Methanotorris formicicus Mc-S-70: one gene and its partner. Each later gene encodes a partner of the first gene's protein in a complex. Links are inferred from orthologs where the notes say so. Each region holds a gene or a part of one and is shown in the gene's direction. Other genes may lie near its edges. The genes, in order: mtrA and METFODRAFT_RS02115.

The links.
Region 2: the proteins of mtrA (region 1) and METFODRAFT_RS02115 are in contact, whole or in part, in a crystal structure (PDB 6ZW0), measured with the Methanocaldococcus jannaschii proteins. The link is inferred for Methanotorris formicicus Mc-S-70 from one-to-one orthologs.

The regions. Positions count from the first base shown.
Region 1 is NZ_AGJL01000010.1:1,371-12,302, reverse strand. Bases 2,449-5,335 are described here. They hold mtrA (tetrahydromethanopterin S-methyltransferase subunit A), read left to right. Parts: upstream 2,449-3,454; coding sequence 3,455-4,216; downstream 4,217-5,335. Other genes in these bases: mtrH (tetrahydromethanopterin S-methyltransferase subunit H), read left to right, coding at 4,470-5,335; mtrG (tetrahydromethanopterin S-methyltransferase subunit MtrG), read left to right, coding at 4,221-4,448; METFODRAFT_RS02570 (tetrahydromethanopterin S-methyltransferase subunit B), read left to right, coding at 3,111-3,437; mtrC (tetrahydromethanopterin S-methyltransferase subunit MtrC), read left to right, coding at 2,449-3,100. In the rest of the region: mcrA (coenzyme-B sulfoethylthiotransferase subunit alpha), read left to right, coding at 1-388; mtrE (tetrahydromethanopterin S-methyltransferase subunit E), read left to right, coding at 618-1,517; mtrD (tetrahydromethanopterin S-methyltransferase subunit D), read left to right, coding at 1,544-2,251; more of mtrC, read left to right, coding at 2,306-2,448; more of mtrH, read left to right, coding at 5,336-5,429; METFODRAFT_RS02550 (ATP-dependent helicase), read left to right, coding at 5,505-8,033; METFODRAFT_RS02545 (metallophosphoesterase), read right to left, coding at 8,034-8,747; METFODRAFT_RS02540 (DUF2096 domain-containing protein), read right to left, coding at 8,760-9,305; METFODRAFT_RS02535 (DUF749 domain-containing protein), read right to left, coding at 9,292-9,597; METFODRAFT_RS11350 (proton-conducting transporter transmembrane domain-containing protein), read left to right, coding at 9,860-10,932. UniProt on the Methanocaldococcus jannaschii protein: Part of a complex that catalyzes the formation of methyl-coenzyme M and tetrahydromethanopterin from coenzyme M and methyl-tetrahydromethanopterin. This is an energy-conserving, sodium-ion translocating step.
Region 2 is NZ_AGJL01000008.1:619-11,487, forward strand. The notes cover bases 3,059-5,882. They hold METFODRAFT_RS02115 (DUF2121 family protein), read left to right. Parts: upstream 3,059-3,943; coding sequence 3,944-4,822; downstream 4,823-5,882. Other genes in these bases: METFODRAFT_RS02105 (helix-turn-helix domain-containing protein), read left to right, coding at 3,059-3,406; nikR (nickel-responsive transcriptional regulator NikR), read right to left, coding at 3,407-3,832; METFODRAFT_RS02120 (DUF192 domain-containing protein), read right to left, coding at 4,823-5,173; METFODRAFT_RS02125 (SDH family Clp fold serine proteinase), read right to left, coding at 5,182-5,882. In the rest of the region: glmS (glutamine--fructose-6-phosphate transaminase (isomerizing)), read right to left, coding at 1-1,493; METFODRAFT_RS02100 (DNA cytosine methyltransferase), read right to left, coding at 1,520-2,464; more of METFODRAFT_RS02105, read left to right, coding at 2,540-3,058; more of METFODRAFT_RS02125, read right to left, coding at 5,883-6,003; METFODRAFT_RS02130 (AAA family ATPase), read left to right, coding at 6,438-7,550; METFODRAFT_RS02135 (precorrin-2 dehydrogenase/sirohydrochlorin ferrochelatase family protein), read left to right, coding at 7,651-8,277; divalent-cation tolerance protein CutA, read left to right, coding at 8,298-8,612; METFODRAFT_RS02145 (MFS transporter), read right to left, coding at 8,619-9,776; METFODRAFT_RS02150 (COG1361 S-layer family protein), read right to left, coding at 9,843-10,869.

The DNA.
Region 1 (10,932 bases):
AGGATTAAACGGATGGTACTTGAGCCAAATTCTCCACAAAGAATACCACAGCAGACTTGGATTCTATGGATACGACTTACAAGATCAATGTGGTGCTTCAAACTCCCTCTCAATTAGAAACGACGAGTCCTCACCATTGGAATTGAGAGGTCCAAACTATCCAAACTACGCAATGAACGTCGGTCACCAAGGAGAATATGCAGGTATTACACAAGCAGCACACTCAGCAAGAAAAGATGCATTTGCATTAAACCCATTAATTAAAGTTGCATTCGCAGACCCATCACTCGTCTTTGACTTCTCACACCCAAGAAAAGAGTTCGCAAGAGGTGCTTTAAGAGAATTCGAGCCAGCAGGGGAAAGAGACCCAATTATTCCAGCACACTAAGGGCTTTTGCCTTTATTAATTTTTTTATTGTGTTTATATTGTTTTAGATTTAATAACGATATGTTAAAAAATACAAAAATCTTAAGTAAAAATAAAAAATTCTTTAATCTCGGTTTTGCGAAATCAAATGGAAAAGAATATATATTATATAAAGAAAGATAAAAAATATCCTGATTTATGTAAGGGACTACATTGCCATGTTAATGGTAATATATTGTGAGGTGAAAAAATGGATACTGCATTAATAACCCTTGGGGCTCTGGCTTTGGCAGGAGCAGCAGCGACAGTTGCTGGATGTGCAGAAGATTTGGAATCAGACGTGGGTTCCCAATCCAACCCTAACTCACAGGTTCAGTTGGCTCCACAAATGGGTAACATCCATAGATACTTCAACAAGGCAATTTCAGGGGAGCCAGTTTCATACGGTTTATATGTTGCAGTTGCAGGAGTAGTGGCATGGGCATTGTTAAACTATGGGTTGAATCCTGTTCTTGCATTAGTGATTGGTGCTGGTGTGGCTGCATTTGTTCATGGGGCTTATACAGTTAGCTCATACTTGGGTAGGATTGTTGGTCAATCAAAGAACTTCGGTCAGCCTGTATATATGGATGTTATTTTAAGTCACTTGGGACCTATAGTAGGGCATGGTTTTATGGCAATATTCTGTATAGTTTTTGCAGCATACTTAGCAAACAACGTATTAGGAAATCCATTCCCATTGCCATTGGTTGCATTGATATTTGGTATTACAGTTGGGGCAATTGGTTCATCAACTGGAGACGTTCACTATGGTGCTGAAAGAGAGTACCAAAAGTATCCATTTGGAGGAGGAGTTCCTGTTGCTAACCATGGGGATATTGATATTAAGGCAGAATATGGTTTAAGGAATGGTTTGGATTCATCATACTTCTGTTCAAGATTAGGTGGGCCATTAACAGGGCTTTGCTTTGGTTTAATTGTGTTCTTAGATGGTTGGAGAGGAATTATAGGGGATATTATTGGAAGTGATTTAGTAACAAAATCAGTTATTGCAATTATCATGGGGCTTTTAGTTGTTGTAATTGCTGCAATAATAAACAGAAAAATTGAGGTATTTGCAAGAGAGAAATACGGGCCATACACAAAATAATACAACAAATATGATGTGGTGATATCATGGATGCTGTGAGTTTATTGATTCCTCTTGCAGAGGTTACAATTGCAGGGGCCATAATTAATGCAAGTGTTCATTTTGTTCCTGTCGGTGGTGCTCCAGCAGCAATGGCTACCTCAACAGGGGTAGGTACTGGTACAACCCAGTTGGCAGCAGGTGCAGGATTTACTGGATTAATGGCTGCTGCTGCAATGGCAGCACAAAGTGGAGTTAATGTATTTAACCCAGTACACTTGGCATTAATTGCTCTCTCTGGAGCAGTAGGTTCAATGATTATGCTTGGTATTACAATGTTAATTGGGCAGTTGATTTATGTATTTGGAGTAGGGGTTGTTCCAGCAGCAGATAAGTGTGAAAAAGACCCTATAACAGGAGACATTCAAAAACCATACATCACACCAGGGACAACTGGTCACGCAGTACCTACAGTTTGTTTTGTTAGTGGTTTGATTGGAGCAGGACTTGGAGGTATTGGTGGGGCTCTTGCATACGTTGCATTAAAACAGTTAGGATTTGATGCAGCAATTGCTGGAATCTTGGCAGTTGGTTTCTTCTTCATAAATGCGGTTTTAGCATCCTACAACATTGGAGGTACAATAGAAGGGTTCCACGACCCAAAATTCAAGAAAATGCCAAATGGAGTTATTGCATCATTTGTGGCATCATTATTGTGTGGAATTGTATTATTAGGAATGGCAGGTTTGGCATAAAATTGAGGTATCATTAAAAATTAATTAAAAATAAAAAAAACAGTTGGTGGTAATATGTCCCATGGTGGAGGAGGTCATGCAGCAGAACTTTACCCAGAAGATCAAATTTTGGCTGTAGGAGCAGTTCTTACTATAGTAGGAATGTACGTTGCTCAATACGTCCCAAGTTTGTCAATGTTGATTGGTGGATTATTGGCTGTAGGTGCATGTGTTGCAGGAGCAAACACAACAAGAAAGGTTGCTGCTTATGGTTTGGGTACTGGGGTTCCATCCATTGGTATGATTAGTTTAGGTATGGGAACTACAGCAGCATTGGCAGGTGTTTTAATCCCTAAGGTTTTTGGTATTCCTGAAGTTGTGGCTCCAATACTCACTGCAGTTATTGCAATAATTGTTGGATTTATAGTTGGAAGATTAACAGTAAATCCAGTAGGTATGAAAATCCCAATTATGGTTCAAAGTATGACAAAACTCTCTCTTGCAGGGGCATTGGCAATCCTTGGATTCTGTGTTGCTTATGCAGGAGGATTCTCAGCAGAGATATTTATTGACAACGCTGTTAAAAATGGAATTATTGCATTGGCATTTATTGGAGCAGGTATGGCAATATTGCACCCATTCAACGCATGTTTGGGACCAAACGAAAGCCATAAAAGAACTTTAACACTTGCAGTGGCATGTGGTTTAATAACATGGTTGGTCTTCTCTATTGCTAAATTGGATATTGTCTCAACAATCACTGCTGCAATACTTTGGGCTGTTGCTTATGGAACATATGTGAAGATGTCATTAGACGATGCATGCTGTGTCCTTTACACCCCAGAACTGCCTAAGAAGGAAGAGGAGTAAGGTGGTATAAATGGAAATTGTTAGAATATGTCCAGAGATTAATGTGGTTATGGAAGTTGATAGTGGTCTTGTGGCAGAGATGAGGAAAGATATTCTTGTTGTGGATTTAACTCATGTTGAAGAAGAAGTTAAAAAATTGGAAAGATTGGCAACAGCACTTAAAAACTCATTAGACCCAAGAAACCCACCATTAAGAACATTTGATGGTAGGGATGGGGTATATAAAATTGCAGGGCTTTTTAAAGGCATGTTCTTTGGATTCTGGATAACACTTGCGATTCTTATGTTAGTAGTGATATTGGTAATTAAAATGAACTTGAGTTTAATAGGTTTATAACCTGGAGGTGCTGAAACATGGCAGATAAAAAATCCCCCGCAGCAGGATGGCCTATCGTATCTGGAGAGTATGTCGTGGGGAACCCTGAAAGTTGTGTTGCAGTTGTAACTTTAGGTTCCCACGGTTTAGAACAAGCATGTATAGATGCTGGTGCTGCAATAGCAGGACCTTGCCACACAGAAAACTTGGGAATTGAGAAAGTCGTAGCAAACTACATATCAAATCCAAACATTAGATTTATGGTATTGTGTGGTTCAGAAGTTCAAGGACACATAACAGGACAATGCTTTAAAGCGTTATGGGAAAACGGTATTGGAGACGATGGGGGAATTATTGGAGCGAAAGGAGCAATTCCATTCTTAGAAAACGTTGGTAAAGACGCTGTTGAGAGATTCCAAAGACAAATCGTTGAAATCGTCGACTTAATCGACTGCGAAGATACTGGTAAGATAACATCTGCTATAAAAGAGTGTATCTCAAAGGATCCTGGTGCAATAGATGAAGAATCTATGGTTTTGGAATTAGAAGGTGGAGGCACTGCAGGAGAAGAAGGAGAAGGAGGATTTGAGATAGAAGGTATTCCGACAGTAGTTGAACCAGACCTTGAAGCATGTAGAAAACTCCTTGAAGGTTTAGAATATAAAGTTGGTTTGATGACAAGGGATATTGGTTTGACATCAGGTGTAAATTCAGAATCTATTAGAGGGTTTGCAATAGGTTCAATACTCGCTGTTGTTTTGATTGGCATCCCAATTGTATTAAAATTCTTGATAGGGTGATTGAATGGCTGAAATACCTACAGTGGTTACACCAACAAAAGATTTCAAAAAAATACAAGAGGAACTTGATAAAATTGAAGAGATGGTTGAAAATACAAATGCAGAGTTGTATCAAAGAACCGGTAAAAAAGTTGGAAGAGATGTTGGTATTGTTTATGGTTTAGTTTTAGGTATGATATTTTTAACTGTATTCTACAATATAGTATTGCCAATATTCCTTCAAATAAAATAAAGTGGATTGGGGTGATATATAATGTTCAAATTTGAAAAAGAACAAATGGTAGTTGAGATTGCTGGAAGAAAAATTGGAGGACAGCCAGGAGAATATCCAACAGCATTGGCAGGGACAATCTTCTATGCAAGACACAAAATTGTAGAGGATGAAAGAAAAGGTATCTTTGACAAGCAGGCAGCAGAGGATTTAATAAACAAACAGGCAGAAATGGAAGATGTCACAGGAAACCCAGCATTAGTGCAAGTGTTTGGTGGAACACCAGAGGCTCTTGTTAATTATATTGACTTTGTTGCTGAAGTTTGGGACGGTCCAATGTTACTCGACTCAACCTCAGGAGAAGCAAGAATGGCTGCTGCAAGAAGGGCAACAGAAGCAGGATATGCAAACCAGTGTATCTACAACTCCATTAACGTTTCCATTGAAGATGAAGAATTCCAAAACTTGGTTGAAAGTGACCTTGAGGCATCAATTGTCCTCTGTTTCGACCCAATGGACCCATCAGTTGAAGGTAAATTGAATGTTTTATTAAACGGTGGAAAAACAAAAGATGTTGGTATGTTGGAATTAGCTGAAAAAGCAGGAATTAAATACCCATTAATTGACGTTGCAGTTACCCCATTAGGAAACGGTGCAGGTAATGCAGTAAGAGCATCCTTCGCAGTTAAGGCAAAGTTAGGAATGCCTGTTGGAAGTGGTATCCACAACATCCCATCAGCATGGGACTGGTTGAGAGAATTCAGAAAGAAATTGAGAGAAGAGGGATTAACCCAACTGTCAAAAGATGTTCATCATGTTTGTGATATTGGGGCAAACATAGTTCAGACAATGGCTTCAGGGGACTTTGTTTTATATGGCCCTATTGACAACGCACAGTTAACATTCCCTGCAATAGCAATGACAGACGCTGTTATAGCAGAGGCAGCAAAAGACCTGGGTATCAACCCAATTGACACACACCCATTCAACAAATTGCTCTAAATTCCCTATTTTCAATTTTTTATTTTTTTTCTTTATATCATTAAATTTAAATTTACAATTAATTGAAGTGAAAACATGGCAATAAGGAGGTTAAAAAAAGAATATTCCGATGAGGAAATCTATGCTATTTTAGAAAAGCCCGTCAAAGAGTGGTTTAAAAGGAAGTATAAAACCTTTACACCACCCCAAAGATATGCAGTAATGGAAATTCATAAAAAACAAAATGTTCTAATATCCTCTCCAACAGGGAGTGGAAAGACACTATCGGCTTTTTTAGCAGCAATTAATGAATTAATCTCCCTTTCCATAAACAAAAAGTTGGAGGATAAAATTTATGCCCTATATATTTCCCCACTGAGGGCATTGAATAACGATATTGAAAAAAACCTAAAAGAACCTTTAAAAGAGATATATGAGGTTGCAAAGGAGTTAGGTGTTGATTTAGATGAAATTAGAGTTGGGGTTAGAACAAGTGATACAACAAGTTATCAAAAGTCAAAAATGGTTAAAAAACCCCCACACATTCTAATAACAACCCCAGAAAGTTTATCCATTGCTTTAAACTCCCCAAAATTCTCTGAGCATTTAAAATCCATAAAGTATGTTATTGTCGATGAAATTCATGCATTAACAAATAAAAGAGGGGTGCATTTATCTTTATCATTAGAGAGGTTGAATAGAATAGCGGATTTTGTAAGGATTGGATTGAGTGCAACAGTCCATCCATTAGAAGAGGTGGCAAAGTTTTTAGTTGGAAATGAAAGGGATTGCTTAATAGTTGATGTGAATTATTTAAAAGATACTGAAATAAAGGCCATTTCCCCAGTAGATGATTTAATTTACACTCCAAGTGATGAAATATCAAAAAAGCTCTATCAAACATTAAAGGAACTTATAGAAAAACATAGAACAACACTGATATTTACAAATACAAGGAGTGCAACAGAAAGGGTTGTTTATAATTTGAGGAATTTGGGCATTAAAAATATAGAGGCTCATCATTCATCATTAAGTAGGGAACATAGGTTAGAAGTTGAGGAAAAATTAAAAAAAGGGGAACTTAACGCCGTTATTAGTTCAACATCATTGGAGTTGGGGATTGATATTGGAAGTATTGATTTGGTTGTTCTCCTCGGCTCACCAAAGAGTGTTTCAAGGGCATTGCAGAGGATTGGGAGGAGTGGGCATAGGTTGCATGAAAAAAGTAGGGGGATTATTGTTGCATTTGATAGGGATGATTTGGTTGAATGTACTGTTTTAGCTCACAATGCAAGGAATAGGAAAATAGACAAAGTCCATATCCCAAAAAACTGCTTAGATGTCCTCTGCCAGCATATTGTTGGGATGAGTTTGGAGAAGGTTTGGGAGATTGATGAGGCATATAACTTAGTGAGGAAGGCATATCCATACAAATATTTGAGCAAGGGAGATTTTTTGGATGTCCTCAACTATTTGGCTAAGGGGATGGAAGAAAAATCCGTATATGGAAAAATTTGGTTGAAAGAAGGGAAATTTGGAAAGAGAGGTAAATCAACAAGAGCTATATATTACATGAATGTAGGAACTATTCCAGATGAGACATCTGTGGCAGTTTATTGCAATTCAAAATACATTGGAGAGGTTGAGGAAGAATTTGCGGAGAAGTTGATGAAAGGAGATATATTTGTTTTGGGAGGAAAGACATACAAATACATTGGAGGGAGAGGAAATAAAATAAATGTAAAGGAAGCATTTGGCGAAAAACCAACAATTCCTGCATGGTTTTCTGAGCAATTACCTTTATCTTATGATTTGGCATTGGATATTCAGAAGTTTAGGGGAGAAATTTTGTGGTTGAGTGTTGAGGATATAATGGGAAAATATCAGGTGGATGAGAAAACTGCAAAGGCAATAAAAAACTACATAATTGAGCAGGATAAATATGCAGTAATCCCGAACAACAAGCAAATCTTAATTGAGCATTTTGTGGATGAAAAGAGGAAGTATTATGTATTCCACTTCTTAATTGGTAGGAGGGCGAATGATGCCATATCAAGGGCATTTGCTTATCATGTGTCAAATCTAAAAAAATGTAATGTTAGGGTTTCAATAAGTGATTATGGCTTCGCCTTAATTCTCCCAAAAAATAGAAAATTAACAAAAAATAACATGGTTGAACTTTTTAATATAGATTTGGAGGAGACGCTTAAAAAATCCTTAGAAAGAGCGGAGATATTAAAGAGGAGATTTAGGCATGTTGCAACAAGGGGATTTATGATTTTGAGGAAGTATATGGGAAGGAAGATGAGCGTCAATAGGCAACAATTTAATGCTGAAATGTTAATAAAATACTGTAGAGAAACAAATCATCCACTTTATAGGGAAACACTAAGAGAAATATTGGAGGATGTCATGGATATTGAAAATGCAAAGGATTTTATGAAAAAAGTTAAAAATATGAGGATATATTATAGAGAACTTCCTTATCCATCCCCATTTGCATTTAACTTAATCGCTATGGCATCATCTGATGTTATTGTTATGGAGGATAAGAAAAAACTTATCATGGAGATGCATAAGAAGGTTATGGAGTTTTTGAAAAATAAAGCAGGGAAGAATATCTAATTAATATAAATTAACTTTCACAAACTCTCTCAAATCCCTCAATGTCCCAAAATTTAATAAACCAAGTTCAGTTATTGCATAAACCTCGCTATCTAAATAATCCTTCTTTATGCATGGGGAGGAGGCGTAATTGTTAACTAAATCGTTTCCAGGAGAAAGGGGGTTGAATGCAGGAAGAACAATATATTTTTTATTGTAGAGATAGCAGGGAAGTTTCAAAATAGCCCCAACTTCATCCCTCAACTTTATGGAAGGGTGTTCATGCCCCAAGATTAAAAAATTCCCTTTTTTAAAATTAGAATGTCCATGCGTTATTGTGTAGCCCTTTATTTCATAATGGTTATAAATCTCTATGCCCAATTCCTCAACAACTTTTGAGATAAAGGTATCATGATTCCCCTGTATTAAAACTAAATCAATTTTCTCTTTTAAATGGCCTAAAAACTCTTTTGCAAATTTAATCTCGTTATAGCTTAATTCAAAATTATGCTTAATATCCCCATTAATAACCAAAGTTTTTAGTTTGTATTTGTCTATTATATTGTTTATCCTTTCTGCTATGCTATCTTTTTGGATTTGAGGAAAATTTCCTCCCCTTTCATTTATGCAGATATCAAATCCCAAATGCGTATCTGCTATAACTCCAACTTTTCCAATAATTAAACAAAAATCGTTTGTTATATAAAAATCCCTCAACTTTATTTTCTCCTCCATAACCCTACCCAGTTACTGCTCTTTTAAGGATTCAAACTTCCAAATTACTGAGAAATCTTTTAATGCTTTTTTTACTTTATTTACATCTCCTTCAATTAATATCTTGTTTTTTTCTTCCTCACTGTATTCAAAAATTACTCCATACCATTCTCCTAAATCGCTAAGCCGTTCAATTTGTATCTCATTTTTGATTTTTATCCTAATGCTCTCAGAATCTCCTCTTTTTTTAATCTCTCTATTATATATGGATTTATTTAGTGGGAATTTAACATCCAATTCATTCCTTAATGCCTTTGCCATCTTGTCCAAATATTCATTCATAAGTTCCGCATCACAAACACTAAACAATAAAGATTGTGCTCTCATCAACTCCTTCTCTGCATCCGATAGTGCTTTATTAGATACGTGTGGGTCTAAAAGGTAATAGGAGATGATAGCATTTGCAATCCTCAATCTTTCAAATGCCTCTTCTGGAACTGAAATGTTTTTTTCAACAAGTTTGGATGCCAATTCAGACAAAACAACCCATTGCTTATCTAATCCCTTAGCATCTTTCATTTCTACCCCTTCTGGCATTTATATATCTTTTTAGAGCCTCCTCACTATCGTAATTTAACCTAACGTTCAATTTATCAAGTTTTTCTTTTATCTCATCAACTTCCGTATCTTCATCCAAAAAGAACACTTGGTAACTTGTAGTCCCTTGTATATTGAAAACTGCCACGATGTCATCATTTTTTAATTTCCTATCTTCTATTGCTGCCCTAACCTTTATAAAATCCCCTAACTCACTGTTTAAACCATCTTCAACCTTCAATATCGTCAATAATGTAGCGACAAACTCACCCATAATTTCACCAAAATAAACTTTGTTTTTTGTGATATATTACTTTTTTGATTTAAAATTGAACCTGTATTGAGATTTTATAAATTTACGATTTTACTTTATTTTATCTTTATTGCGTTCCGTATCTATTTTTATTTTAGTGGATATCTGATTATCACCAATTTAACTTGTGTTTAATTATTTTAAACAGTTTTTAACTTTCGAAACACTTATATACTCCATATTATAACCTGAATTACCATATAAATTAAAAGAAGTGATTAAAATGGGCTCTATAAAATCAAAATTAAATTTAAGGGACAAATTAATGCATTTATTAATTATAACGGCCATAACATTGATTTTTATATCTCCTGTAATGGCAAAATCAAGCATGAATGCATTTAATGGATTCAACGATAACCCATTGCTACTTGATGATGGCATGATTGTGAGTATGGTCATCATTATGTTGGGCGGTTTATTGGGTGCTTTATTTTCAAAATGGTTCAAATTATCAAAAATAATGGCAATATTAACTATTTCAGCAGGTTCTTTGTTGGGATTATATAATTCACTAATGATTATAATTCATAATAAATCCTATAAACTAACATACATGCTTGGAAGTATAATTCCAGTAAGCTTTAAAATCGACCCGATATCAATGTTCTTTTCAGCTGTCGTGCTATTGATTTCAATCATGGCTGCAATTTATAGCTATGGATACATGGACGACAAAAAAAGAAAATTAGCAACAGGATTTCAGTATTTAAATTTTGCAGTTCTTGTAGCCTCAATGATTGGAGTTACAATCTCAAATAACAGTATTATTTTCTTATTGTTTTGGGAATTAATGTCTATTTCATCATTCCTACTGGTTATGTTTGACGGATTCAAAGAGGAAGTTAAAAAATCAGGTTATATTTATTTGATATATACTCATGCAGGAGGAATGTTCATATTTGCATCATTTGCCTTGGCATATATGACCACCGGCTCTATTAGCTTTGACCAGTTTTCCAGCATACCAGACTTCTTAAAAATAGCAGTATTTCTCCTCGGATTTGTAGGGTTTGCATCAAAAGCTGGAGTATTTCCATTCCACTCATGGCTACCCTATGCCCATCCTGTGGCACCAAGCCATGTTTCAGCAGTAATGTCTGGTGTTATGATTAAAATGGGTATTTATGGAATTATTAACCTCATAATACTCCTTGGAATAAACAATATTTACATTGGATATATGGTGTTAATACTGGGCATATTATCTGGAATTCTTGGGGTGGCTTATGCCCTTGCTCAACACGATATTAAAAGATTGCCTGCATATCACAGTGTCGAAAACATAGGTATTAT
Region 2 (10,869 bases), on another replicon or contig:
TGCTTTAAGAATCCGCTACTCATTCCTTCTGCATGTAAGTATGTAATTTCTTTAAATTTCAATGCCCCTTCTAAGGCATTTGGTAGATTTATCCCCTTAGAGATGAATAAATAATTATGAACCTTTAAGTTCTCTGCAATCTTTTTTATATTTTTTCTCTCATTTAAAACTTCTTTTATGTAGTTGGGGATGTTTTTAATCTCCTCTTTATATTTACTCATATCTTTGCCAATAACTTCCCCATATTCAATAAACAACCTGTATAAAACCATCAACTGTGCCACGTATGTTTTTGTTGCACATACTGCTATCTCTATCCCTGCCCCCATCATAATTGTTATATCTGCCTCTCTTGTTGCAGTGCTTCCCAAAACATTTACAATCGTTGCTGTCTTTGCATTTTTACTCTTTGCATACCTTATTGCTTTTATTGTATCATAAGTTTCTCCACTCTGAGTTATTGCAATAACCAAGGTTTTTTCATCAACAACCCCCTTAATCAAAAACTCTGATGCATCTATTGGAATAACAACCTTCCCCAACTCAGCAAACCAATATTCAGATACCATTGCTGCATGTAGAGATGTCCCCATTGCAACGATATAAACCCTATCGCATTCAGTCATTAATTTTGCAAGTTTTTCTATCTCTTCTCCTGAAATTTTTGCAGAAACTTTTAATATTTCTGGTTCTTCCATAATCTCTTTTAGCATGAAGTGAGGATAACCTCCCTTCTCAGCACTTTCTATACTCCACTCTATCTCCATAACATCCCTGTCTATTTTTTTGCCATTGTTTTCAATTATTAATAAAAATTCATCATCCTTTTTAATAACCACAAAATCCCCATCTTCTAATGGTATCGCCTTGTTTGTAAATTCCAAAAAAGCGGAAATATCACTCCCTAAGAAGTATCCATCCTTCCCAACACCAACCATGAGAGGGCTTTCATTCCTTGCTCCAATTAATACATTCGGGAAGTTTTTGTTAATTATTGCCAATGCATAGGTTCCATTTAGTTTTTTTATGGCATTTTTAACTGCATTTATGTAATCATCTTCTGAAGGATTTTTATATTTTTTTAATTCCTCTTCAATTAAATGCGGAACTACTTCTGTATCAGTTTCTGATTTAAATTTGTGTCCTTTTTTAATTAATTCCTCTTTTAATTCTTTATAGTTGCTTATAATACCATTATGAACAACTGCAATTTCCCCTTTGCAATCTGTATGTGGATGAGCATTTTGTGTACTTACGTTTCCATGTGTTGCCCATCTTGAGTGCCCTATTGAGACACAACCACAAACATCCAAGAATCTCTCTTTTTTGGCAACTTCCTCAACTTTACCAACATTCTTTTTAATGATTAATTCATTATTATCCACAACACCAATTCCACAACTATCGTAGCCCCTATATTCTAACCTTAAAAGCCCTCTTAATAAAACTTCTGATGCCTTTTTATTCCCAATATATCCAATTATCCCACACATTGTTTCTACCTTTATTAAATTTTTAATTACTTTATAATAATATTTTTAACAACCTCTGCAATAGCCTCTGATAATGTGGGAGGAACGCTTTCACCGATCATGTTATACTGCGTATTTCTCCCACCAAAGAATACAAAATCATCGTCAAACCCCATTAACCTTGCATGTTCTCTAACAGTTAATAGCCTATCTTCGTAGGGATGAACAAACCTCCCCTTCCCCTTAACTGTTGGTGCTAATTTGTAGGGGTGAAGGCGGAACCAGTTTTCCATGACTTTATTTTTCCCCTCGAATTTATATAAACTTTCCCCCCATTTTAGTTTTGAAATTAATGCCAATTTTTTTGGAGATAGTTTTTGTATCTCATGATTTGGTGTGTTTTCATCTATACCACCAATAGCATCAACGACAACTTTCTTCTCTTGTTTTTTTGGTTTTAATTTTATGTTGGATATAAACATCCTTGCTCTTTTTGATGGATTTCCATAATCCTCTGCTCTTAATATGTTGAAATAAACCTTATGCCCAATATCTCCAAACAATTTTTTTAATTCATCTTTAATTTCTTTTATTTGTGGAACATTCTCCATAACAAAAATTAAATCATCGTTCTTTTTTGTAAAGTAATCAACATAGTTTATATAATAAAGGACGAGTTGCCCTATTTTATCCTTATATAGTCTATCCAATGGATTATCTTTAATTTTTATATTTGCCTTTGTGAATGGTTCACATGGTGGAGAACCGATAATTACATCGACCCTCTCTTTATTTATAAATTCATCAAACGCCATTGGCGGAATTCTCTTAATATCATCTACCCAGATCTTTGCATTTATATTGTGCATGTATGTTTTTGCAGAGGGTTTGAAGTTCTCAATTCCTGCCAATATATTAAAATACTTTTTAAACCCTATAGAAAATCCTCCGCATCCGCAAAATAAATCTATAACATTCGGTTTTTTATCCATAGAATTCACCAAAATTTTTATAATGGATTGATTATATTCTTTTAAGATTTTTAAAATTTTCTTAGGGGTATTCTTATGTTGGAGGATTTCAAACCAACAATAAATATAAATTATAAAGGGAAAACCATAACTTCCAATCAAATAAATATTTTAAAGGCAATTTTAAAAACAAAATCCCAAAATAAAGCAGCAAGGATATTGAAAATCCCGCCATCATCAATAAACATACAGATAAAGAGGCTTGAGAACAAGTTAAACACTAAATTAATTTATTCATCCCCCTCTGGGACAATGTTAACAGAGGAGGGTATAAAAATTATAGACCATTTTAACTCAATACAAAACCGACTAAAAGATAATGAATTTATTGCCTGTGGGTTTGTTAGTGGTGAGATAGGGAAACTTTTATTTGATGATGTTATTGTTTCTTCATTTGATAATGTTTTGAAGTTATACAATATGGGATTGACAAAAATTATTGGTGTTGATGACCCATATTGGAGTTTTAGGGTTATGGATGGTAGATTTTTAAGAAGCGAAGGCGGGTTGGGGATGGAGAAAGACGGGGATGTTTACCCCATTGCTTATGATTACTTTGTTATGGTTTATAAGGATGAGTTTGACTTCAAAAATTTGGTTGGGATTAGATACTCTGCCCAAAGGATTGTATGGAAGATTCTAAAAAATGAAGGAATTCCTTTTAAAATAACAACAGTTGTAAAAAACCCACTCCATGCAATTGAGTTAGTTGAAGACGGATACAGTTTATTTTTAAATAAGAGTTTTTCAAGATACATTAACAAATGTAATATAGAAGAACCAAAGTTCTATGAAAAAACAAAGCATACCATCAACTTTATCGGTGATTTAAATAACATGGAAAAATTAATTGAAAAGAGGAAGAAAAAAATTAAAAGAATTGGATTTGATGTTATATATTGATTATTGTGGTACTTTACCCCCCGGTACCATAACAGTTAATTTAACCTGTTTAACACCTTTTTGAGCAGTTAGTTTATCAGTTAATTCTTTTATTTCCTTTGCATCTCCTCTAACCAATATAACCTCCATGCAATGGTCGTGGTCTAAATGCACATGAAGGGTTGCCACAATAATATCTGCATAGTCGTGCTGAATCTCTGTTAATTTTTCTGTAACATCTGACATGTGGTGGTCGTAAATAACATTAATCGTTCCAGCCCTTTCCCCTTCTAAACTATGTATCCACTTATGCTTTATTATATAATCCCTTATAGCATCCCTTATTGCTTCACTCCTGCTTGCATAACCCCTTTCTGCAATAATCTCATCAAATTCACTGAGTAATTTCGTTGGAAGGGATATACTTATTCTATCCATGTCCACCATATTGTTACCCCTTTGTAGTTTTTACAATTCTTCATTATTAATAATTGATAATATATATTATTAACTGATATATAAATCCTTGCATATAATATAATACTAAGTGGTGATAGCATGAGTGTAATAATAGGGTACTATGGGAAAAATGGAGCCGTATTGGGCGGAGATAAAAGACGTATTATGTTCAGAGGCGATGTAGAAAAAAGAAAAATGCTTGAAAAGTTATTATACAATGGAGAAATTAAAAATGATGAAGAATTATTAAAAAAGGCAGAAGAACTTGGTATTAAGTTGCATATTGAAGATGGTAAGAAGAAGGTTAGGAAAATAGGAAACGATGTTTTAGTTGGAGAAGTAAAAACCATAGGAATCGATTCAAAGAGGAGAAGGGTTTACCTAACCAAAGGAAAGTGCATGATTGTTGATGTATTCAATGATGAAATAAAAAACAAATTAATAAAAACAGGTTCTGGAGTTGTGGTTTTTGGAAATAAATATGTAAAAAAAATTGCTGAGGATGAATTTAAAAAGATTGGACATAGATTAACTATGATGAGTTTGGAGGAGATTAAAGACATTATTGAAAATATCTTCAAAAAGTATGATACCCCATCAGTAAGTAAGGAATACATCGTTGTATATACAACAAAAGAGTGTAAAAATTTGGAAGAGGTGGTAAAGAAGGATTTAGATGAGTTATTTGAATATAGAGAAACATTGAGAAAAAAGATGATTGATTTTAGTAAAGTCATGACCATTGTGAACAAGATTGTAAAGAATGGAGAAGTTGGAGTAGTAAAAAATGGAAAACTTGTTTTATATGACAAATACATTGCAATAGACAAAATTTGCCCAAATCCAAATATATTCAATGATATTGAAATTAGGGGGGATGTTGAAGAGGGAGATGTTGTTGTTATAGAAAATGGAGAAATGAAGATTAAAGGAAAAAATACACCTGTTTTTGTTGATCACATCATTTGCGAAAAATAATCAGTCCAATTTTACTTTTTTTCCAAGTAATCCTTCAATATCGATATTTCCACTTTTTATTTCCAACATTGCATTTGAATAATTTTTACATTTGTAAGTTTTCCATGGCTTTAGGTTCTTTACTACCTCAACAACTTCACCATCTTTGAAAAATATTACATCTATCGGATATCTCATAAAAAACGTGTGTATGTGGAGTTTTCTGTTGTTGTATAGGAAAAGCATACCTTCATCATCCCCAATATCCCTCATCATTAAACCAAACGCCCGTTTTAAAAAATTATCTGCCAATATTATTTTATATTCTTTATCTCCTAATTTGACCCTTTTTATTTCATTTGCTCTACCCATATTTTCCCCTAACGCTTTGGATGATATGGAACTGGAATGTATTGAACTGAAGGTCTCTGATTTATTGGTTGTTGATATAAGTCAAACAACTCATAGACCTTCTTTGGAACGTTGGTGTTAACTTCTATTCCCAATTCCTTCAATTTTTTAACAGTCAATGGATAGTCATGTGTCCAAACACCATGTGATAACGTTTTTGCCAGTTCCTTTGCCTTTTCTTCATCCACCTTATCTCTTAATAACTCAAACACAAATTCCTCAACTTGGTTGATTGCTTTTTTAGAAATATCCGCTAAAATTAGGGTTTCGTCATCCAACTCATCAACATGTTTCATTTCTAAGGTTTTTAATATAGATGCTGCTGGATATTGACCAATTTGAGGATCCACTGGACCCATAACTGCATTTTTGTCCATTATTATCTCATCTGCTGCAAGTGCTATCAAACTTCCCCCACTCATTGCATAGTGCGGAATTATTGCCGTGGTTTTTGCTTTATGTTCCTTTAAAGCCATTGCTATCTGTTCTGCTGCTAAAACCAAACCTCCTGGTGTGTGGAGGATAATGTCTATTGGCATATTGTCTGGTGTCATCCTTATTGCCCTCAAAACCTCCTCCGAGTCCTCAATACTTATAAATCTATATATCGGAATTCCAAATAAAGCCAGTTGCTCCTGCCTGTGAATTAAAACAATAACCCTTGTTTTTCTCTCTGCTTCCAATTCCTTTATACATTTGTATCTCTGCAACAATCTAAACTTAAACATCATTTGTGGATATATTAGCATGAATATGAAAAATAGCCAAAACAGACCGGAAAACGGATCCATAATCTACACCTGTTTCAGTAACTTATACAGATTAATTTTTTCAGCAATTAATTATTTAATACAATCTCTAATTTTAAACTTAATGTTCCAAAATCCCCCTCCAATTTCTGAAGTGGATAAATAGTCAGATATGTCTTAATTGGTATTAAAGATTTACTTAAATTATTTAATTGGAAAGTTTTAATAAGGATATTTGCAATCCCATAAAATTTTAAGTTCATTGAATTAATTAGGGGTAATCTTACACCTAAATCATTAGAACTGGAAATAGGTGATAGTTAATCGTTCGATGGTTTTTTTGTATGAGAAGGGCAGGTTTATCCTCAAATGCTTTATGGTTTGGTTATTATAGCATTCTGAGATACCTTTAAATATCAGTACACTAATACCAGATTAATGTATTTAAATTATAATAACTATTTAGGGGTGTGCCAATGAGCAACATCAATGTAAACACCATTAGAATCAAACCATTATTATCAAAATCACTCCCATTACCTGATGAAACTATGGCTCTCAAATATGTTGTATTAGAGCCTGTGGGATTTCCTATAAAAGTAAGTAGCGAGAACGTTAGAGTCACTACTGATGACCCAAAATTATTCAATTTTTATGCGAGGGACCAGTGGGCTGGCGAGATTGTTAAAGAAGGAGATTATTTATTCGATAACACAATCATCCCTGATTACGCATTTAAAGTTGTTTCAACATACCCAAGAGAGGGAGGAATTGTAACAAAAGATACCCTATTCAAATTAGAGACCCCAAAGGTTGTTAAGAAGGACTTTAAAAAAGCGAGATTTAGTGATATTGTCGGTCAGGAAGAGGCAAAGAGAAAATGTAAAATTATTATGAAATATCTTGAAAACCCAGAGTTATTTGGAGACTGGGCTCCAAAGAACATCCTCTTCTACGGCCCTCCAGGAACAGGGAAGACGTTATTAGCAAGGACTTTAGCAACAGAAACTGATGTTCCCCTCTTCCTAATAAAAGCACCAGAGTTAATAGGGGAGCATGTTGGTGATGGTTCAAAGCAGATTAGAGAACTCTATGAGGAGGCATCAGAAAATGCCCCATGTATTGTGTTTATTGATGAACTTGATGCTATAGCATTGAGTAGGCAATATCAATCATTAAGAGGGGATGTCTCTGAGGTAGTTAATGCTCTATTAACTGAACTCGATGGAATTAAGGACAATGAAGGGGTTGTAACTATTGCTGCAACAAACAACCCAAATATGCTTGACTCTGCAATTAGAAGCAGGTTTGAGGAAGAGATTGAATTCAAATTACCAAATGATAAGGAAAGATTAAAAATTATGGAACTCTATGCAAAGAAGATGCCAATACCAATTAAAGTAGATTTAAGAAAGTATGTTGAAAAAACCAAAGGTATGAGTGGTAGGGATATAAAGGAAAAATTCTTAAAACCTGCATTACATAAAGCAATATTGGAAGATAAAAACTTTATTGGTAAGGAGGACTTAGATTCTTCATTAAAAAGAATATTTGGAGATAGAAAAGAACCTCTACATTTATATGGATAAATTTGCTATTTCTTTAAAAATTTTGCTTTTCTTTTTATTAAAGTATATCCATATATTTGAGTTTAATATTTATATATACAAAAAATGCCAAAGGGAAATCATGATACCCATATTTGTTAATTTGGAAGGTTTTAAAGTTGCCATTTTTGGATTTGGAGAAGTTGGGAAGAGGAGGGCAAAGAAGTTATTGAAAGCAGATGCAGATGTGGATATCTATTCAAAAACATTTGATACTGGAGGATTCGAAAAAAAAATTAATTTTATAAAATGTGATGTAAATGAAATATCTGATGAGGATTTGGAAAAAATCATCAAAAAATACGATATAATAGTTGCTGCAATTGACAAAAAAAACAATGATAGGATCGTAAAAATTGCAAAGAGACTGGGAAAGTTTGTAAACTCCGCCACATTTGAGGATGAGGCAAATTTGATTATTCCCGCATGCACTGAGGTTGGTGGTGTTTTATTTGCAGTATATACAAAAGGAAAAAGCCCTCTAATAGCAAGGGAGATAAGAAAGTTGGTTGAAAACTATTTGTTATCTCATGAGGAAGATTTAATCATCCAAAGTTACGTAAGGGAAAACTTAAAAGAAAAAATCGATAATCAGAAAAAAAGAAAAGAAATTCTTGAAGAACTATTCAGGAATGATAAATTTAAAAAGGAATTATTAAAATTAATTGAAAAATATAGCATACATGATTTATCACACTTAAAAAATTAATCATGCAAAAGGTGTTAAAAATGTATGCTTTAGTTTATATCACCGCAAGCAATCGCGAAGAGGCAAAAAATATAGTATCTCATCTTTTAGAGAATAGATTAGTAGCATGTGCAAACATCTTCCCAATAGAATCCATGTATTGGTGGAAGGGAAGAATTGAAAATGATGGTGAAGTAGCAATAATATTGAAAACAAAGGAAAAATTGGTAAAAAAGATTATTGAAGAGGTTAAAAAACTCCACAGTTACACAAACCCCTGCATTATTGCAATACCAATAATTAATGGCTCAGAGGAATTTTTGAAGTGGATTGACGAAGAGACATCCAATTGTTAATTATTTTTAATTATTTTTTATTCTCAAATAACTTATAACACCTATTATAATTGAAAATATGGCTGAAACTTTGAACATGTTTGATATTCCTAAAATATCAGATAAAAATCCAAAGAATATTGAACCTATGAACATCCCTATATTCATACTCGTTGTAAAAAGCCCCATGGCTTCTCCTTTTCTATGTGTTGGAATGTCTTTAATTGCAAGGGATGTTGTGGATGTGGTTGATATTGAACTTCCAATTGCCACAATTGTTAATGAGGTTAATATACTTAGAATTGAGGATGACATTGATAACATATATATTCCAAATGATATTATAAAAATTCCAAATATTATCATTACATTCCCAAATCTATCGTAGAGTCTTCCAAAACTCCTTTGTAGAAATGCCATTAAAAGATTGGTTATTGCAATCATAAAACCAACACTACCTATAGAAATATCATAACTGGTTGCATATAATGCTAAATAAGCAATTATTCCCGCATTTACCATTACATTAGATATGTTGATAACAAAAGAAGATAAAAAATTTCTATTTTTTAAGAATTCAAATGAAAATAACTTAATTTTGTTTTTTTTAATATTTTTTATGTCTCTATTAAAAGCAATATCTTCCAACTTCGTATAACTTATAATTGCCGCCAAAATTCCCAAAAATCCACAAAAATAGAATGGTGTTTTAATCCCATAAATATCAGCAAGAGTTCCACCTATAAACGGCCCTATTCCAAAACCCAATGTAATTGCAGAATTAAAGAATCCCATATACTCTCCCAATCTTGCCCTTGGGGCTATAGATGCCACATAAGAACCTGCTACTGGTGTTACAAAAGAGGAAAAAATTCCTGTGAAAATTCTAACAATTAAAAGACCCAAAACCGTATCAACAAAATTATACATTAATGTAAAAACCCCATAAAAAAGCGTTCCACTCACAATAAAAAATTTCTTCCCATATACATCAGACAAAACCCCAACAGGAATTTGAGCTATTGTTCTTGCAAGTGCAAATGAACCAAATATTAAACCAATCTCAAAATTTGTCGCCCCTAAAGTTTGGGCATATATCGCCATAATAGGGGCGATAAAACCAACACCAAGCATAGTTGTAAAGGCAGTAATCCAAATAACAAACATACTCCTTTCTAACCCCATAACATCACCTAAAAATATTAAAAATAAAAAAATAAATAAAAATTTGGAAAAAATGATAATGATAAGTTATTGCTGTTTCTTTTTCAAATGATAGTACCCTATTGCCATTAAAGCAATTACAATTGCTATTAACCCAACATAAGTTCCAAAGTTTCCTCCAGTGGAATTCTCGACAACCACTTTTAAAGGCTTTTGGGAAATGTAAACGTTGTCATCTCCCTCATCCCTATCTCCTGCACACCTAATTTCAAGTGTTATTATGTATTCTTTTGGATTTGCATCATTATCTACATCAATAACAATAACTCCAGTTCCATTTTCTCCAGGATATAAAGTCCCTATCGTATCACTTTTCTGCGGATAGTCAAATGGCTGCCCAGAGTTTCTTATTGCAGAAATCTTGACATTTTCTGCCTTTTCATTACCAATGTTTTTAACGGTTATATAAACCTTATTTTCTTTCCCTGCCTCTACTTTAACCTCTTTTGTGAGTATTTCAAATATTGGCTTTGGCTTTATGTATATGGTTATTGTCTTTGTTGTAGAGTGTTCTTTGTTGAATATATCCAAATAGGTTATATTTATTGGCACTTCATAATGCCCAGATTTTGCATATTTATCAACATCTATGTAGAAGGTTACTGTTTTTGACTCCCCACCATGCAAGGTTCCAATGTTCTTTATATTGCAACTGCTCCAACTGTCTTTAAATGGATATTTGGCAATTAAATTAAGTCCGACATCTTTTGCCTCACCATGACCGTTGTTTGTTACCGTCACATCTATCTTGCAGTATGTATCACCAGGCTTTATTTCCTTCGGTTCTGTCACAACGTTACTTATGCCAAGTAAAATATCTCCTCTCACAACAAATCCAAGGTTTATATTTTCTGTTCTCTGGGTTCCATCTTCATCTATCCATGTTATTGTTGAGGGGATTATGTAAGAGTTCTCTAAGGCATTATCTGATGTATGAAGTTTTATATACAAAGTTCTTTTTTCATTTGGTTCCAATCCTCCCAAGTAGAACTTTGTTTTATCCACTGGTGAGATGAAGTTGTTGTTTCCAAGATTTAAAGATACTTCCTTTGCA